Regions from separate parts of the Francisella adeliensis genome, predicted to be linked through region 1. Evidence: riboswitches for the same ligand, from Rfam matches in the RefSeq annotation. Region 1 holds a riboswitch; each other region holds the start of a gene.

Region 1 (4,334 bases):
CTCGCTGGATTATGATAGGGCGTTTAGATATAAATACTACTGGTTTACTTATGTTTACAACTGATGGCGACCTAGCAAATAGGCTTATGCATCCATCATATGAGATAGAAAGAGAATATGCTGTTAGAATTTTAAGCGAGCAATTATCTGATGAGACTATCGAAAAACTTAAGACTGGAGTGCAATTAGAAGATGGTGTTGCAAAATTCAATACTATCAAATTTGCTGGTGGTGAGGGTGCTAATATTTGGTATACTGTAACATTATCAGAGGGACGAAATCGAGAAGTCCGTAGAATGTTTGAAGCAGTTGAATGTACTGTTAGTAGACTTACTAGAGTTAGGTTTGGCGATATTAAGCTACCAAAATTTGTGTCTCGAGGTAAAACTATGGAATTATCTCCAGCAGATGTAAATAATTTGCGTAAAAGTGTAAAACTTAGTGCATATGATTTCCCTAAAAAACTAATCGATAAACTAGAGAGATAAAAATGAGTTTTGATAATGAGATTCAAGAAATTTTTGATATAGATGTTTGGTTAATAAAGCCTGCATTTGTAGAAAAAGATGAAAATGAGTTAGAGTCAGATAAACCAGAACTCCAAGAATCTCAACCACAAGATATTAAGACTGAAGTAGTAGATGAGCTAGTAAATGAAGCTAAAGCTGTGGAGTCGAAATTAATTTACTCGACTGAAAATGAAAGCTCAAAGGTTATTAATATATTTATAGCTGAAGAAAAAAATCTAAACTTTATCAAAAATATCTGTAAAAAACTTTTCTATAACTCATCTACAAATATTTATATTGGCAAATATCATATAAAAGATGATAACATAAATATAAATTTTAGAGATTGCCTACTTGAAGACAAAGAAATTCTAAGTATTACGAATAAAAAACACATATTAGAAAAGCTCTACCAATATGCAGATTTTACAACTAAATAGTGATTATTATTCTCAAGTATTATCATTAATCCGAAATACCGATAAAAATCTAAACTGGTCTGATAAGCAAGTTTTTGAATGCTTTGACCATAATCACATCATTTATTCCATAAAAGGTGAAAATAAATTAATTGCTGTAGCTATATTTAGTAGCATATTAGATACTGCCGAGCTACTATATATTTGTGTTGATAAAGCTTTTCAAAATAAAAAACTAGCAAATAAACTTTTAGCTGATAGCATTATCAACTTAAAAACTAAATCAATATCTGAGCTTTTTTTAGAGGTATCCGTAAATAACACTCATGCGATAGCACTTTATAAAAAAATTGGCTTCAAACAAATTTCAATGCGTAAAAATTACTACAAATATAAAGATGGTAGCTATAATGACGCACTCATATACAAATTAAACATATGATCTCTAGCATTGTTATGCTATATTAATCAAGCAACAACAGGGGTGCTGTTTTCAGCTGAGATGACTATTGTCAGACCCTTTGCACCTGATCTAATTAACATTAGCGTAGGGAGTTTGTTTGATATTTTCAGTATAAATCTCAATCAAGCTTCTATTATTTGCAAATAAAATAGTAGGAGAATAAACAACAATGCAAAATATAGGCTATATAACTCTAAACATCTCATTAGTAATATACTTTATCCACTTCATACCACAAACGATTCATAATCAGTTTAAGCACACAACCATAAATATTAGTCTTTGGACTCATTCTTTTATGATTTTGGCTAATTGCTTTGATTTAATATACGCTATAGGGTTTGATTTTCAGTGGCAGTATATTTGTGTTGCTGTAGTACTTTTAAGTTTTCTATTTATTCAACAATTACAAATATTATCAGACAGAAGAAATAGACTGATGATACTACATACTTTTTGTATATTTATATTTTTACTAGTATGTATATTTCTGATAACTTTTATAAAAAGTATTAACAAAGAATTTCTATTGATTTTTGGAGTCGCTAGTAGCGTAGCATATAATACCTACTGGCTACCTCAAATATATAAAAATTTTAAACAAAAGAGAGCAGATGGATTTAGTATCTACTTTTTAAATTTATCACTAATCTTAAAACTTTGTGACATTAGTAGTGGAATATTTTTAAACTGGCCTCTAGTATCAGTAATTTCATCATTTTGCTTGCTGATAGTTGTAGGTATTCAATTTATACAATATTTTTATTATAAAAAATAATTTTCAATTTAAAACAAATATTTATAAAACTAGCTTTCCCAGAATTATACAAAGAGGGGGGAGGGGACTTTTTTGTAAATGTCTCATCATATAACATTAGGTCTATCAAAATCATCTGCCAGAAGAAAGATTTTAAGATTTTTGATTTAAAATTTATAGCACCAATAAGTTATCCACATTAGTTTTGGTAAAAACTTAGCAGATTTGCATCCAAGTATAGAATTCATACTTTCTTAATATAATTTACAATCCTATCTAACTCATCAATGTATTCTAGAAAGTCTCTCATACCTTTAACAGTAAGAGTATAGGTAGTTAATGGCTTACCTGTCTTGAATGATTTATTACTATCAACATACTCATTCTTAATAAAAACTTTCATGTGTGTGCTCATATGACCATCAGTAATATTGAGGGTAGTTTTTATGTCTTTAAAAGAAGCTTTTTTGACAGAATATAGATATGTCATTATCTGAGTTCTAATTGGTTGGTGTAATATATCATTAAACATGTTGATCTCAAGTGCCTCTACAATTCATATAATAGTACTTTCTATTCATGAGTTTGTAAAGTACTTTTTCTATAAAACAAACAACATATAAAGTACCAAAATTCATACTTAACTACACAATAAAACGCTTATTACATAAGCATTTTATTAATTTTATTAAAAAGTATACTTACAAATATTAATCATTCATTTAATAAAATATATGGTTAATATTTTGCCATCCAATAAGATTGTTAGCATAATACCAACCATGAAACAATCCACAAGCAATCACCTAAAAGAGATTTTTTGAGCGACTTATTCTTTTTTCTAGCAAACCATACCCAAAACAGAAAAATCCAGACACTATAAGTCTAACTTATACTTCAAAACCCTTGCAAATAGGGCATTTTAGTAAAAAATCAACCATCAAACAACCTTGCAATGATTTTAATATATTGTCAATACTTATTACTATAAGATTTTCTTATTAAGAAAAATATCCAGTATTTCCAAGGTTGAACGTAAGTTACAAACATATTCAAGACTATTTTATTTTTTTTTATCAGATAATATCTCCTTAAGTCATTCGTTATTAGAAATGATTGTGTTAAAGAAAGGATATAGCCTTACTTTACATCTACGACCAAGGAGAACGCTTATGTCTAAAAAATATTGTGTAATTAAAGAAAGCCAAAGAATGAGAACCTTACTAACAATCATTAAGGCTCATTATGAGTCTGACAACAAAGATTCTCTTCAGGAGGTTAATTTAGAACATGTTTTAAACAATGTGGTAAATGAAGATATTAAAGGCATAATAAAAAATGCTTGGCGTGATTTACAGATTACGACTGGCTTTGAGATTAGATTATTAGAAAATAACTGTAAAAAAAGCCTTATAAACAGATTATATAAAAAAACTGAAGATATGAGCTTTATTGTAACTTCAACTAATGACGACTTTTTCTCAAGAATCCAAGACTATAGCTCGCAAGTAGAGCTAAAACTCATAAACATCTAAAAATAAATCTCTCAAAACGAACTCCCCAAACCTATCTAAAACCCATCATTTTGTCCAAAAAAGTGCATTAAACTTATCACATCTACAAACACCATTGTTCGCATAATATATATTATGTTAAATTGTATGCAATCTAATGATTGCAGACTATACATCCTACTCTGTTGTTTATTGCATAATTATGAAAACCTATCTTGAAGCATCTCAACAACATCTAAACTACCTGGTAAGAAATCATACTCACTCAATTTAGATATACTGACTAATTTTAGTTTTTGTTTTTCTTTTGAGTATGGCTCACCACTAAAATCGCTCACTAAAAAAAACTCTAAGTTCGCTTTATCATTTTTATTATTAAAATACTGTTTTGTGTGAAATAACTCACATTTTTTAATAATAATGCCTATTTCTTCATATGCTTCTCTAACAATACATTCTTTAGTTGTTTCATTTTTCTCTACTTTACCGCCAGGGAATTCCCAGTAATCACTGTATGTTTGATGCTTTTGCCTTTTGCTGATATAGACTTTATTATCATTATCATCTAGAATTACTGCTATTGAGGCATTAATTGTCGCCATCTTACTAAAAATTTATAGGTTATAACCAAATAATATGTTTCAAAACCACAAAAGTGAAGTCCTTTTAGCA
Region 2 (4,334 bases), 720 kb from region 1:
ATTATTGCTATTTTTTTCATTATATAAGCCTAGTTAACTAGCATACTCTCTCTTTATATCTTGAGAAATTTTCATAGAACAAAATTTAGGTCCACACATAGAGCAAAAGTGTGCTGCCTTATGACCTTCTTTAGGTAAAGTTTCATCATGAAATGCACGTGCTTTTTCTGGGTCTAAACTTAGATTAAATTGATCATCCCATCTAAATTCAAACCTTGCTTTAGATAATGCATTATCTCTGATCTGGGCTCCTGGTAATCCTTTAGCTAAATTAGCTGCATGTGCTGCTAACTTATACGTAACGATACCCTCTCTAACATCATCTTTATTAGGTAAACCTAAATGTTCCTTAGGAGTAACATAGCAAAGCATAGATGTGCCATACCAAGCGATCTGAGCAGCTCCAATTGCTGATGTAATATGATCATAACCAGGAGCAATATCTGTAACTAGTGGCCCTAATGTGTAAAATGGTGCCGCGAAACAATCTTGAAGTTCATACTCCATATTTTCTTTGATAAGCTGCATAGGTACATGCCCAGGGCCTTCTATCATTGTTTGGATATCATGCTTCCAAGCTATTTTTGTTAACTCGCCTAAAGTTCTTAATTCAGAAAGTTGAGCAGCATCATTAGCATCATTTATGCACCCAGGACGAAGTCCATCTCCTAATGAAAAACATACATCATAAGCCTTCATTATTTCGCAGATTTCTTCGAATTTTGTATATAAAAAATTCTCCTGATTATGATGCATACACCATTTAGCCATTATAGAACCACCTCTAGATACAATCCCTGTAATTCTTTTTGATGCTAAAGGAATAAATGCCTTACGAACACCTGCATGAATAGTAAAGTAGCTTACTCCTTGTTCAGCCTGCTCAATAAGGGTATCTCTAAATAACTCCCAAGTTAAATCTTCAGCAACACCATTAGTTTTTTCAAGAGCTTGATATATAGGCACTGTACCAACAGGAACTGGACTATTTCTTACAATCCATTCTCTAGTTTGATGAATGTGTTTACCTGTAGATAAATCCATAATAGTATCAGCACCCCATCTTGTTGCTGTAACCATTTTTTCGACTTCTTCAGATATTGATGAAGTTACTGCAGAGGTGCCCATATTTGCATTAATTTTAACAGAAAAATTTCTACCGATAATCATTGGCTCTAATTCAGGATGATTAATGTTTGCGGGGATTATAGCTCTTCCGTTAGCAACTTCATCACGAATAAACTCAGGAGTTATTTCTTTGACTATATTTGCCCCAAAGGATTGTCCAAGTTGCTGTTGATGCATAGTACTATCTAAATGAGAATTTGCTCTTTTAATATTCTCTCTAATAGCGATATACTGCATTTCAGGAGTAATCACTCCTTTCCTGGCATAATGCATTTGTGAAATATTTTTACCTTTACATGCTCGAAAAGGCATTACACTTTTTTGAAAATTCAAAGCATCATTTGATTGCTTATTACTATAGTCCGAACTAAGCTCATCAAGCTCATGTAGGTCATTGTTATTTTTGATCCATTTTAATCTATGTTTAACTAGACCCTGACTGATATCAATCTTATTATCAGCATTGGAATATTCGCCAGATGTATCATAAAGATATATATCTGGGTTATCAATTTTTACTCCATCAATATTTGTTTGAGATTGTTTTATAACCTTAAAAGGGACTTTAAGATCATCATTATCAAAAAATGAGATATATACCTTCTTAGAGTTAGAATATGGCTTAGTTAAATTATCATCTAGCCTATAGTTATGTACTGATTTGATGTTATTAAAACTCATTTGACTCTCCAATTTGTTTACTTAAATCAAGTAAAACAAGCATAAAAGAGCAAATATAGCTGAAAAAATATATAGCCGACTATTTAAGCACTCCCTACGCTAGTTTTAACTAGATCAGGTTCAAAGGGTCAGCGTATTATATACACTTCTCAGCACTTACCTTAGTGCTCCCCTGTGTTGATTTAAATAGTAGCAGTAATTATGGTGTATTACAAATTAGTTAATCAGGTAATTTTTATTTATAACCATTAACAAAAAATTATATCAAAATGCTTTATACAGAAATATTTTTAAAAGAATCTTTATTAGGTGAATAGTTTGATTATAGATCATAAAATCGTGGTGGGTGCAGAGGGGCTCGAACCCCCGACCCTCGCCTTGTAAGGGCGATGCTCTCCCAGCTGAGCTATGCACCCGATTTTAAGTCTTAATGGCGGAGAGGAAGAGATTCGAACTCTCGATAGGGTTTAACGCCTATACTCCCTTAGCAGGGGAGCGCCTTCAGCCACTCGGCCACCTCTCCATAACCATGTGAAAAACTATTATATATAGATTATAGATAGAGTCAAGTCAATCACCCCAAAATATTTTACTGTAATGCATTTCAACTTAAAATATGTCCATTCAATCCATTTGAGTATATAATAGTACCAATAGATTAAATACAAAAGAAAACCAAATACTCATGCGTAAAATTTTAGTTACTAATGCCCTTCCTTATGCTAACGGTGATCTACACCTAGGTCATATGCTTGGCTACATCCAATCTGATATTTGGGTAAGATTTCAAAAGCTACAGGGTAATGAATGTACTTTTGTTTGCGGGAGTGACACTCATGGTACTCCTATCATGCTCAAGGCAAAAAACCTAGGAATCTCACCAGAAGATTTAATAGAGAAATACTCTACAAATCACTTAAAAGATTTTTCTGATTTTGAAATAAAATTTGATAACTACCATTCGACCAACAATAACCTTAACAAGGAAATTGTCGAAGATATATATACAAAACTTAACGATAACGATCTCATAAGCACCAAGAGCATTGCTCAAGCGTACGACCCTGAAGCAAATATGTTTTTGCCTGATAGGTTTGTTAAAGGTACTTGCCCAAAGTGTAAAGCTGAGGATCAATACGGTGATAGCTGTGAAGTTTGCGGTGCCACTTATGACCCTACAGACCTTCTAAACCCAAAATCTGTGGTATCTGGTAAAGCCCCTATCCAAAAAAACTCTGAGCATTATTTCTTTGATTTACCAAAACTTGAGCAAAATATCGCTGACTGGATAGATTCAAACGATAAACTGCAGCCTGAAGTAGCTAACAAACTTAAAGAGTGGTTTGAACAGGGCTTGCAAAGCTGGGATATATCCCGCGATGCCCCTTATTTTGGTTTTGCTATACCAGGAACTGATAACAAAAAATTCTTTTATGTATGGCTTGATGCTCCTATGGGCTACATTGCTAGTATTAAAGACTATTGTGATAAAAACAACCTAAACTTTGATGATTACTGGGGCAAAAATTCTCAAGATACTGAGCTTTACCACTTTATAGGTAAAGACATCATATATTTTCATGCTCTTTTTTGGCCAGCAATACTAGAAGCTACAGGGTACAAGACTCCTACAAGTGTATTTGCAAATGGATTTCTTACTGTGAATGGCAAAAAAATGTCTAAATCTCGTGGTACATTTATCCAAGCAAGAACATTTTTAGATCATTTAGATTCTGTATATTTAAGGTACTATTTTGCCTCTCGTTTAACTTCAAAAATTGATGATATTGACTTAAACCTTGAAGAGTTTATCACTAAATCAAATTCTGATATTGTTGGTAAGGTTGTAAACATTGCTAGTCGTTGTGCTGGATTTGTTTATAAGAAATTTGATGCAACGCTATCAGATCAAATTTTCGATACTGACTTAGAAAAAGAGTTTACAGATACTCATGACGCTATAACTGAAGCTTATGAGCATAGAGAATTTGCTACAGCTATCAGGCTAATTATGGGTTTAGCAGATAAAGCTAATCAATTCATTGATTTCCATAAACCTTGGCAATTAGCAAAAGAAGAAGGACAAGAAAATAAAGTCCATCAAGTATGCTCTCAAGGTATAAATATGTTTAAAGCCTTAGTGTCTTACCTTTCACCTGTAATCCCTAGCATTGCTGAAAAGGCTGAGAAGTTTCTAAACATTGAAATAAAATCTTGGGAAGATGCATCTGTATTCTTAAAAAACCACAAGATTAATAAATTCAAACCTTTAGCTGCTCGTATAGAAAAAGAAAAAATAGATAAAATCTTAGATGAAACAAAGATTATGCTAGAAAAAGAGCAACCTCAGTCACCTAAAAAACCTGAATCAAAGTTAAACATTGCTCCTGAGTGTAATTTTGATGATTTCATGAAAGTTGATCTACGCATTGCACGAATTGCAGAAGCTTCTCTTGTGGAAGGAGCAGATAAACTTCTCAGACTGATTCTTGACTTAGATGGTGAGACAAAACAAGTGTTTGCAG
Region 3 (4,334 bases), 990 kb from region 1:
ACTGGTATTAATACACCTAAAAACTTTTGTGATAAGGCAGCGTCCCATATAGCAGAAATTACGGGTTTTCCTTTTATTTCAGCTGCCAATAAGTTTGAAGTACAAGGCTCACATGATGCTTTAGTTGCTGTTATGGCTAATCTAAAAACCTTAGCAAATTCATTATTCAAAATAGCAAACGATATTAGATTACTCAGCTGTGGGCCACGTGCAGGTTTCCATGAATTATTGTTACCAGAAAATGAGCCGGGTTCATCTATTATGCCAGGTAAAGTAAATCCAACTCAATGCGAAGCTTTAACCATGGTAGCAGTACAAGTCATCGGTTATGATGTAGCTGTTGCTATGGGAGGAGCTTCAGGTTATCTGGAAATGAATGTTTATAAGCCACTTATTATCTATAATATTATTCAAGCTATAAATATGCTGTCAGATGGTTGCGATAGTTTTACAAAATTTCTATTAAAAGGAATGGAGCCTAACAAAGAAAAAATAGATTCTTTTTTGAGAAATTCTTTAATGTTGGTAACAGCTTTAAGTCCAGAAATAGGTTATGACAAGGCTTCTAAATTAGCCCATTATGCTGATAAAAATAATATATCTTTAGCTGAAGCTAATAGGGATTTAAATTATCTATCTAAAGATGAATTTGAAAGGGTAGTTGACCCGTATAAGATGGTAAAATAATATAAGTCAAAACAAAAAAGAATACTCAGGATACATGATGAAATATACAAAATTAGGAAAAACAGATATAGATATAAGCCGTATTTGTTTAGGTACAATGACTTGGGGACAACAAAACACCCAAGATGAGGCTTTTAAGCAAATGGATTGTGCTTTAGAAAAAGGTGTAAATTTCTGGGATACAGCAGAGATGTATCCTGTGCCAAAAATAGCTGAAAAATATGGCAAGACAGAGGAAATAATTGGTAACTGGATTGCCTCAAGAGCTAAAAGAGAGGAAGTTGTGTTGGCAACAAAAATCTCTCCATTAACATGGGCCAGAGGTGAAGAGCAACCAAAGATAAATAAACAAACTATTTTAACAGCCGTAGATAATAGCTTAAAACGTCTCAACACAGACTATATAGACTTATATCAATTGCATTGGCCAACTAATAGGCCATACCATCATCATGCTAATGGTCGAGATTTTATTCCTGCTATTGGTAATCAGAAGAAAGAGCATATTTTATCTAATATACACGAAACGTTAGAGACTTTTGATAGTTTAGTAAAAGCTGGGAAAATAAAGCACATCGGATTATCAAATGATTCTTCTTGGGGTATTAGTCAGTTTTGTCATTTAGCTGAAAAATATAATCTACCACGAATTCAAAGTGTTCAAAATGAATATAATCTAACAAGAAGAAGAGATGAGCTAAATGTTTTAGAGTCATGTGCTTTAGAAGAGTTATCGTATTTAGGTTGGTCTCCTCTTAGTCAAGGTGTTCTTTCAGGACAGTATTTTGATGGTAAGATCCCATCAAAATCAAGATTGGCCATAGCTATTAGAGATGGCATAGAGTATGAACTTTCATGGAGAATAACCCCAACTTGTAATCAAGCAATCGAAGAGTATCATGCTGTTGCAAAAAAATATAACTTAGATTTCTATCAGATGGCAATAGCTTTCACGCTTAGAAGAGAGTATTTAAGTTGCTCAATAGTAGGTGCTTCATCTTTAAGTCAATTAAAAAGTAATATAGCAGCTGTTGATTTAGAGTTATCTGAAGAAGTTTTAAATGATATAGAAAAAATATACAGCAAATACCCGGATCCATTTTAAAGATAAAACCATATAAAGTTTATAGTGATAGTACATTTGTGTTATTATCCTTCTGAAACAGGGGTGCTTTAAAAAGCTGAGATGATTAAAATCGAACCCTTATAACCTGAACTAATTAGAATTAGCGTAGGGAGTTTGGTTTTCATGTATTTGTTATTCTAATAGCTCCCTAAAGTTTACTTTTTTGATACACGCATTTGGGAGTTTGTATGCACTTATTAGATTTTTTCACAATGATTATTAATTTACTTTGTACTTTCTTATTAGCTGGTTTTTTTGTTATAGGTTGGCCAGTAGGTATTTTAGGTTTAATAATGAGTTCTATACTATTTGGATTAGCTGGGCTCTATGCTGATATGGTGCTACAACTATTGTTATTATGTTTTTTTTGTTATGGGTGGTTAACATGGACATCAAGTAAATTAAACAATGAATTAAAACCAAAAATTTTCAACTCTTCACTCTCTTGGGTTTTAATTGTGTTAACTATTGTGAGTCTTTCATTTTTAGTAGCCCAAACTTTAATTGCTTTCACAGATTCAACTACTCCATACTTAGATAGTTTCACAAGTGTCGCATCTTTAGTCTGTGTAATACTAGCAACTAAAAAATATATCGAAAACTGGCTTATATGGATGGTTGTTGATTCTATGTATGTATTCTTATACATATATAAAGAAATCCCATTTGCTGCAATAACTACTTTCATCTATCTTATAATAGCTGTTTATGGTTATAAGCATTGGAAAAAATATTATAAGGAGCAAAAGCTATGCTCTTAGATGCTCATGTACATACAGATAAATATGATGAGAGTTTATACCATGATTTAGTAAATCAATGTCAAATGAACGATATTATGCTTTTATCTGTGTCTATGTGTATTCCTTCATATAAAAAGATACAAGCTCTTGCTAAAAAATATGATTTTATTATACCTTCTTTTGGGGTTCACCCGTGGAAAGCAGATAAGTATGTCAATGAGTTAGATAGTTTAGATGAGTATTTGAATGAAGCAAATTATATTGGTGAGATAGGCTTAGATAAGAAGTTTTTGAAATATGCAGCTCCTTATAAAGATCAGCAAGAAGTATTTGAATATATTGTTTCAAATGGACATGTTAAAGATAAGCTCTTAAACTTACATACAAGTGGGGCAGAAATAGAAGTATTAGGTGCTTTAGAAAAATACAATCACAGTAAGTTTGTTATTCATTGGTATGCTGGAAGCATAGAGCTTATGGAAAGGTATTTAGCTTTAGGAGGATATTTTTCTATAGGTGTGGAGATTATGTTCAGTAAACATATACAGGAAATAGCAAAAAAAGTACCTCTTGATAGAATTTTGGTGGAAACTGATAATCCATCATCATATTCGTGGCTTTTAGGAGAAGAGTCTAATAATGATATGCCAGAGCTATTATTTAAAGTTATAAATAAAATTTGTCAGATAAAGAAAATTACAACAAATGAATTATTTAGTCATTTAGATAAGAATCAGAAATATATTTTATTTTAGTTAAATCAAGCTTTGTGTTTTTCTATTAATCATCGTACTTCTAATCTTTATTTTAACGACGCTATCCTAAATAACTAACTTGTGTTAGAGTGTTTTAGGTGAGAAAGATTGGTTTAGTGCTTATAAGATGAAATAAGGTTATTGAAATTATTTTTACACTTGGGAAGAATATGGATAAATTAACGTGTATGAGAACATTTGTTAGTGTTTTTAAGTCTAAGAGTTTTACAAGAGCAGCTGAGAACCAAGATATATCCATTGGTTTAGTGAGTAAAAGGATTAAGTATCTTGAGAGTATGCTAAATGTTGAATTATTTAATAGAACTACAAGAAGTATTTCACCTACAGCAAATGGAGCAGAGTATTTTGAGCATTGTTGTGAAGTATTAGATAAGTTAGATAATTTTGAGCATATTTTTAGTATGCAAAATAATTCGTTAACAGGAGTTATTACCATTAGTGCTCCTTTAGCTTTTGGATTGGTCTACTTACGCACTTTTGTACCATATTTCCATAATAAATATCCAGAAATCAATCTCCAAATAGATCTAAACGATAACTTCATTGATTTTTCTAGAAATCAAAATGACATTATATTAAGAATTAGTGACGATTTACCAGATACTGGACTTATAGCTAAACAAATTTTTGAGATTAAAAGAGTTGCGGTAGCAAGTCCAAGCTTTTGTAAAGAAAATAAGCTGGCAACCCCTGATGATTTATCTAATATAAACTGTCTATTATATAAAAATAATAAAAGTTATAATTCTTGGACTTTTTTGAAGTCAGATAAAAAGCTAAATGTGACTGTAGAAGGAAATCTTCTTAGTAACAGTGGTGAAATTCTTAAAAGTTCTGCAATTAATAGTCAGGGGATAATGTTAGGTCCAAAATTTATCGTAAAAAAAGAACTTGATAGCCAGCTTTTGACAGAAGTATTGCCTGACTTTCAACTTGAGAGTAAATTTCTTTATGCTTTATACTCAGAAAGATTGAAGAAATCTAATGCGATAAAAACCTTTA

What was found. A riboswitch is a leader RNA that binds a small molecule or an ion and turns the genes downstream of it on or off. The one in region 1 is predicted to bind thiamine pyrophosphate.
Positions count from the first base shown of each region.
Region 2: it holds a riboswitch for thiamine pyrophosphate, as region 1 does, so the genes downstream of both, thiC (phosphomethylpyrimidine synthase ThiC) here and CDH04_RS05320 (PQ-loop domain-containing transporter) in region 1, are expected to answer to the same signal.
Region 3: it holds a riboswitch for thiamine pyrophosphate, as region 1 does, so the genes downstream of both, pnuC (nicotinamide riboside transporter PnuC) here and CDH04_RS05320 (PQ-loop domain-containing transporter) in region 1, are expected to answer to the same signal.

Region 1 is NZ_CP021781.1:1,098,121-1,102,454, forward strand. It holds gene rluB (23S rRNA pseudouridine(2605) synthase RluB) at 1-488, shown strand, start outside; gene CDH04_RS05310 (hypothetical protein) at 491-949, shown strand; gene CDH04_RS05315 (GNAT family N-acetyltransferase) at 927-1,370, shown strand; TPP riboswitch at 1,399-1,500, shown strand; gene CDH04_RS05320 (PQ-loop domain-containing transporter) at 1,561-2,169, shown strand; gene CDH04_RS05325 (winged helix-turn-helix domain-containing protein) at 2,393-2,680, opposite strand; gene CDH04_RS05330 (normocyte binding protein 2b) at 3,321-3,683, shown strand; gene CDH04_RS05335 ((deoxy)nucleoside triphosphate pyrophosphohydrolase) at 3,863-4,264, opposite strand; gene CDH04_RS05340 (YqgE/AlgH family protein) at 4,299-4,334, shown strand, end outside.
Region 2 is NZ_CP021781.1:1,820,631-1,824,964, forward strand. It holds gene CDH04_RS08685 (FAD-dependent oxidoreductase) at 1-20, opposite strand, end outside; gene thiC (phosphomethylpyrimidine synthase ThiC) at 34-1,809, opposite strand; TPP riboswitch at 1,884-1,993, opposite strand; tRNA gene CDH04_RS08695 (tRNA-Val) at 2,150-2,225, opposite strand; tRNA gene CDH04_RS08700 (tRNA-Ser) at 2,241-2,332, opposite strand; gene metG (methionine--tRNA ligase) at 2,495-4,334, shown strand, end outside.
Region 3 is NZ_CP021781.1:37,701-42,034, forward strand. It holds gene fumC (class II fumarate hydratase) at 1-687, shown strand, start outside; gene CDH04_RS00170 (aldo/keto reductase) at 725-1,792, shown strand; TPP riboswitch at 1,842-1,942, shown strand; gene pnuC (nicotinamide riboside transporter PnuC) at 2,002-2,574, shown strand; gene CDH04_RS00180 (TatD family hydrolase) at 2,565-3,311, shown strand; gene CDH04_RS00185 (LysR family transcriptional regulator) at 3,482-4,334, shown strand, end outside.